One region of the Clostridium sp. ATCC BAA-442 genome, then DNA from elsewhere that is predicted to be linked to it. Evidence: predicted binding sites of a transcription regulator. Region 1 holds the regulator's gene; the other holds the start of a gene.
What was found. The regulator HrcA, encoded in region 1, represses chaperone genes, less so after heat shock. The targets are predictions, from matches to a motif close to TGTTAGCACTCNNNNNNNNNGAGTGCTAACA.
Positions count from the first base shown of each region.

Region 1 (3,241 bases):
CGCTGCATGGCCACCTTGTCGCCGGTCAGGTCAATGCCGGTGTCCTTCTTGAACTCGGCGGCCATCCAGTCCATGACGCACTTGTCGAAGTCGTCGCCGCCCAGGCGGTTGTTGCCGGCGGTGGCCAGCACCTCGATGACGCCGTCGTCAATGTCCAGGATGGACACGTCGAAGGTGCCGCCGCCCAGGTCGTACACCATGACCTTCTGGGCCTGCTCCTTGTCCACGCCGTAGGCCACGGCAGCGGCGGTGGGCTCGTTGATGATGCGCTTGACGTCCAGGCCCGCGATGCGGCCGGCGTCCTTGGTGGCCTGGCGCTGGGCGTCGGTGAAGTAGGCGGGGACGGTGATGACCGCCTCGGTGACGGTCTGGCCCAGATAGGCCTCGGCGTCCGCCTTCAGCTTCTGCAGGATCATGGCGGAGATCTCCTGGGGCGTGTAGGCCTTGCCGTCGATGTTCACCTTGTAGTTGGTGCCCATCTCGCGCTTGATGGACATGATGGTGCGGTCGGGGTTGGTGATGGCCTGGCGCTTGGCCACCTGGCCCACCATGCGCTCGCCGTCCTTGGAGAAGGCCACGACGGAGGGGGTGGTGCGGTTGCCCTCGGCGTTGGGGATGACGACGGACTCGCCGCCCTCCATGACGGCCACGCAGGAGTTGGTTGTACCAAGGTCGATACCAATAATCTTAGACATAAAGCAGTTCCTCCAATAATAAAGAAATTGGTTTTTTACAAGGTTGAGTGGTGGGCGCACCATGTGCGCCATGATGTCACGCTATGGGTTGGGCACATGGCCGGGCCGCTAAGTCCAGACTGCGCGAAAAATGCCGCTTCGGGCTGCGCCCGTCGCCTGTTTTTTCGTCTCCGTCCCGCCTTAGCGCCCCTATGTGCCTACCCTCCGCGCTTCTTAGTTGGCGACCTTTACCATGGCGAAACGGACCACCTTGTCGCCCGACTTGAAGCCGGTCTGGAACACATCCACAATGGTGTTCTCGCCAGCGCCCTCGTCCTCCACGTGCATCACGGCGTTGTGGAGGTTGGGATCGAAGGGCTCGCCCAGGGCAGGGATCTCCTCGATGCCCAGCTTGGTGAGAACCTCCTTGAGCTGGGTCATGGTCATCTCCACGCCCTTCTTGTAGGCCTCGTCGGCGGTCTCCTGCTTGAGGGCCCGCTCCAGGTTGTCGTACACCGGCAGGAAGGCCGCAGCGGTGTCCGCCTTGGCGTCCGACCAGGCGGATTCCTTCTCCTTCTGGCTGCGGCGGCGGTAGTTGTCGTATTCAGCGGCCAGGCGGAGAAATTTGTCCTCCTGGTCGGAGAGGCTCTTCTTGAGGGCCTCCAGCTCCTCCAGCAGGGGGTTGGGAGCCTCGGCCTCCGTCTCCTCGGTGGGGACGGCCTGCTCGGTCTGCTCTTCCGGGGTCACGTCCTCCGGCTTTTTTTCCTTCTTGCTCATGGGATGCATTCATCTCCTATTTCTCGTCGTCCCTGCCCTGGGGCAGTTCACCCTGTCCAAACAGCCGGGAGAGGCCCTCGGCCAGATAGGACAGGCGGGCGGTTATCTTGGCGTAATCCATCCGGGTGGGCCCAACCACGCCGATGACACCCCGCATGCCGTCGCCGATGTCGTAGCTGGCGACCACCACGCTGGTGTCCTTCAGCGCGTCGGCCACGTTTTCCGGGCCGATGAGGATCTTCATGGGATCGTCCTTGGGAACGGGGAAGCGGGCAGGGTCGGCGTCCTCGGAGAGGTAGCTCATCAGCGGCTGCGCCCGCTCCAGGCTGCGGTACTCGGGCAGCTCCAGCAGATGGGCCAGACCCGAGGTGTGGACGGTGCGCTGCTCCAGGCTCTCCAGCACCTCCATAGCGAAAGACACCACCAGGGAGATAAGCCCATAGGCCTCCCCGGCCGCATGCTGGGCCACCCGCATCAGCTCCGGGGTGATTTCCTCCAGCGTCAGGCCGGTAAAGGTGGTGTTCAGCAGGGTGTTGAGCATCTGAAGCTGGGCTTCCGTCAGGTCGGAGGGCAGGCGGATGAGCCGGTTACGCACGATGTCCGTGTCGGTCATCACCACGATGATGAAAGCGTTGCGCTCCACCATCAGCAGATCGAACCGCCGGATGGTCATGCGGCTCAGACCGGAGGAGAGGGCGAAGGAGGGGTAATTGGTGAGCTGGGACACCACCCGGCCCGCCTGGTCCAGCACCCGGTCCAGCTCCCGCATCCGCATGGCCAGGGCCTGGTTGATGCGCTGGGTCTCCTGGAGGGAGAGCTTGTGCTCCTCCATCAGCTCGTTGACATAGAGCCGGTAGCCCTTGGGCGAAGGGATGCGCCCGGCGGAGGTGTGGGGCTTTTCCAACAGGCCCATCGCCTCCAGATCCGCCATTTCGTTGCGGATGGTGGCGGAGGATACCTCCATATCGATGGAGGCGGCGATGGCCTTGGAACCCACCGGCTCCGCCGACTGGATGTAGCTCTCGATGATGGCGCGGAGAATCCGTTTTTTGCGCTCTGTTAAATCCATTCCGGCCACCCTTTCACAATGTTAGCACTCAAACTCTCTGAGTGCTAAAGATAATGTAGCACCGTCCCCCGAAAAAGTCAAGTGTTCTGGATGTAAATTAAATGTGAACGTAGAAAATTCAGCAGGCAAAGGGGTGGACTGCAAGTTTCGGGCGTTGACGGGGCGGCGGAACAATGGTATTCTATGTAAAAAGGAGGGGTGAATCCGTGGACGAGGGCCGAGGCTTCACGATTATCGACTATGAGGACCGCTACAAGCAGGCGCTGGAGGACATCTCCCTGCCCTGGCTGCTGGAATACGACCTGCTGGAGCCGGTGGATCTGGAGATGCTGGCGGAGCCCCACCGCTTCCTGTCCGGCGGTGGCCGGGTGCTGCTGGCCCGCTGGGGGGAGGAGATTGTGGGCATGGTCATGCTGGAGCTTCAGGGGAAGGGCCAGTGCGAGCTGCTCAAGTTCGGTGTGAAGGAGGCATACCGGGGCCGGGGCATTGGTACGGCCTTGATGGAGGCGGCGCTCCAGGCCGCCCGGGATGCAGGGCAGAAGAAAGCGGTCCTCACCTCCAACCATCAGCTCAGGGAGGCCCTGCGGCTGTATGAGCGGTTTGGGTTCAAATACGTCACCTATTCTGATAAATGGTTCCAGCTCTCCGACATCCGCATGGAGCGGGAGCTGTGAGCCGGCTTACAGAGAAAAATACCCCGGCTCCGCGCCCACAGGCGGAG
Region 1 is NZ_CAXSQB010000038.1:24,879-28,119, forward strand. Features, by position in the region: gene dnaK (molecular chaperone DnaK) at 1-695, opposite strand, end outside; gene grpE (nucleotide exchange factor GrpE) at 909-1,460, opposite strand; gene hrcA (heat-inducible transcriptional repressor HrcA) at 1,468-2,520, opposite strand; gene ACESY8_RS14455 (GNAT family N-acetyltransferase) at 2,727-3,194, shown strand.

Region 2 (3,241 bases), on a different contig from region 1:
ACCGCTCCTTCAGGCCGCGGAGGATGGCGATGGTGTCCTCCACCGTGGGCTCGGAGACCATGACGGGCTGGAAGCGCCGCTCCAGGGCGGCGTCCTTCTCGATATACTGGCGGTACTCGTTGAGGGTGGTGGCGCCGATGCAGTGCAGCTCGCCCCGGGCCAGCAGGGGCTTGAGCAGGTTGCCCGCGTCCATGGCGCCCTCGGTCTTGCCCGCGCCCACGATGGTGTGCAGCTCATCGATAAAGAGGATGATGCGGCCCTCGGACTTTTTGACCTCGTTGAGAACGGCCTTCAGCCGCTCCTCAAACTCGCCGCGGTACTTGGCCCCGGCGATCAGGGAACCCATGTCCAGGGCGAAGATGGTCTTGTCCTTCAGGGAGGCGGGTACGTCCCCCTTGACGATCCGCTGGGCCAGCCCCTCGGCGATGGCGGTCTTGCCCACGCCGGGCTCGCCGATGAGCACCGGGTTGTTCTTGCTCTTGCGGCTCAGGATACGGATGACGTTGCGGATTTCGTCGTCCCGGCCGATGACCGGATCCAGCTTGTTGGCCCTGGCCCGCTCCACCAGGTCGGAGCCGTACTTCTTCAGGGCGTTGTAGGTCTCCTCCGGGTTGTCGGAGGTCACACGCTGGTTGCCCCGCACGTTGGTCAGGGCCTGGAGCACGCCCTCCTTCTGTACGTTGTAGGTGCGGAACAGCTCCTTCAGCTCCCGGTTGGCCGTGTCCAGCAGGGCCAGCAGCAGGTGCTCCACCGACACATACTCGTCCTTCATGGACGCGGCGATGCTCTCGGCGGTGTTGAGGCACTTGTCCACGTCCTGGGCCACATAGATCTTGCCCTGCTCCCGGCCGGAGCCGGACACACGGGGCAGCTTCTCCACCTCCGCCTTGGCGGCGGCGGTGAAGGAGGGGACGGTGAGGCCCATGTTCCCCAGCAGCTGGGGAATCAGCCCACCCTCGTCCAGCAGCAGGGCCAGCAGCAGGTGGGGCTGCTCAATCTGCTGGTTGCCGTACTCGGTGGCGATGGACTGGGCGTTCTGCACCGCCTCCAGGGATTTCTGGGTATATTTCTGCGCGTTCATATTGCGTCACGCTCCTTTTATAAGGAGAATCAGGATTTCTCCCGACCCAACAGGTAATCTGTGGAGACTTTATAATAGTCAGCTAATGTTACCAGATGGGGCAGGGGTATATCCCGTTTCCCGGTTTCATAAATACTGTAAACTCTTTGGTCGATTCCAAGAATCGCAGCGATCTGCGCCTGGGTCATATCGTGATCCTCGCGCAAATCGCGCAGCCGGGGAAGATACATGTTATTCACCTCGGCGCTATTGTATCTTACTACCGGATAATAGTATTGACTATACTATCGAATGATAGTAATATAACAATATGAGGTGATTTTATGTCATTGCCCCGGAAGTACATGGTGGAAAAGCGGGTCTGCGGGACCTGCGTTCATTACCGCCAGCACTACGTCCGCACGGAGCAGGGGAATTATTACCCTCTCTGGTACGGTCATTGTATTCACCCCTGGCGGCGGCACCCGGAGCCGGACTTCGGCTGCGAGCGCTGGGAGGGAACAGAAAACGGGAAGGAGCCGGTCAGCCAAGGCTGACCGGCTCCCGGATATCCAGGTCAATCAATGGCAATCCGGCGGCTCTCAGGAACCACGGGGACGGCCTTGGGCAGGTTCAGCTCCAGAATGCCGTTGTTGTAAGCGGCGGTAATGGAGCCCTCATCGATGCCGGTGATATCAAAGGAACGGCTGAAGGAGCCGTACCGGCGCTCCCGGCGGATGTAGGCACCCTTGGCGTCCTTCTGCTCCTGGTTCTCGCTGTGCTCGGCGGTAATAGTGAGGATACCGTCCTTCACATCCAGCTTGATGTCGCCCTTGTCGAACCCGGGCAGCTCGGCTTCTAAGACAAACTTGTCTCCGGCGTCCCGAATGTCGGTGCGGAAGGCGGGCAGGCTGGCGTTGCTGCCGCGGAAGAAGTTGCGGGTAAAGTTATCAAAGGTATCAAACAGGTTGTCGTCGCTGCGCTCAAAGGGAAGCATGCCAAACATAAAAATCGCTCCTTTTTTCGGAAATGTGATTTAGCAATGGGAACATTGATGTGCTAAAACTTCCTTTGTTCCATTCCAATCATCCTCTTTCCAGGGGCCTTTCCGGCCCCTCAACTCATTTTCTGAGACAAAGTATAGGCCGAGTTTATGAACAAATATACATGTAAATATGTCTAAATTGTAAATGTTAGCACTCTGCGTTTAAGAGTGCTAAAAAGCCAAAGGGCCTTTACGGGGGACGGAAAAAGAGGTATAATGCCCCAGTGTGTTTCAAAAAGGGAGGAAAAACCGTGAGAAAGACCAACGATCTGGGGCGTGATCCGGTCTTCCGGCTGGTGTGCCGGCTGGCCATCCCCACGATGCTGGCTCAGCTAGTCAGCGTCCTATACAGCATTGTAGACCGCATCTACATCGGCAACATCCAGGGTATCGGCGATCTGGCCCTGGCGGGGGTGGGGGTGTGCGGCCCCATCGTCACCCTGCTGTCCTCCTTCGCCTCCCTGGTGGGCCTGGGCGGCTCCCCCATCATGGCCATGCGTATGGGGGAGGGGAGGGACAGGGAGGCCGGGCGGGTGCTGTCCAACAGCTTCCTGATGCTGCTGATACTGTCCGGCGTGCTGACCACTCTGTTCCTCCTGCTGAAGGAGCATCTGCTCATGTGGTTCGGCGCCAGCGACGCCACCTTCGGTTACGCCAACACCTACCTGACCATCTACACCGCGGGCACCTTCTTTGCCCTCATGGCCACCGGCATGAACAGCTTTTTGATCGCCCAGGGCTTTTCCGGCCTGGGCATGGCCACGGTGATGCTGGGGGCGGTGCTCAACATCATCCTGGACCCCATTTTCATCTTCGGCTTCCATCTGGACGTGGCCGGGGCCGCCCTGGCCACCGTGCTCTCCCAGATGGCCTCCTGCGCCTTTGTGCTCCTCTCCCTGCGGCGGAAACGGATGCCGGTGCGCCTGCGGTGGGGCGGCTTCTCCTGGCGCATCATGCGGCGGGTGCTGGCCTTCGGCCTGTCCCCCTTCCTCATCATCGCCACGGACAGCATCCTGCTGATCGTGCTGAACACTGTGCTCCAGCGCTACGGCGGGCCGGAGCTGGGGGATACCCTGGTGACCTGCGCCACCATCGTGCAGAGCTATCTGCTCCTCATCACCATGCCCATGGGCGGC
Region 2 is NZ_CAXSQB010000003.1:107,487-110,727, reverse strand. Features, by position in the region: gene clpB (ATP-dependent chaperone ClpB) at 1-1,081, opposite strand, end outside; gene ACESY8_RS02345 (helix-turn-helix domain-containing protein) at 1,111-1,311, opposite strand; gene ACESY8_RS02340 (hypothetical protein) at 1,405-1,617, shown strand; gene ACESY8_RS02335 (Hsp20/alpha crystallin family protein) at 1,638-2,066, opposite strand; gene ACESY8_RS02330 (MATE family efflux transporter) at 2,357-3,241, shown strand, end outside.
Region 2: a site for HrcA is predicted at 2,252-2,282, ahead of ACESY8_RS02335 (Hsp20/alpha crystallin family protein). Genes of this name have one in related genera too.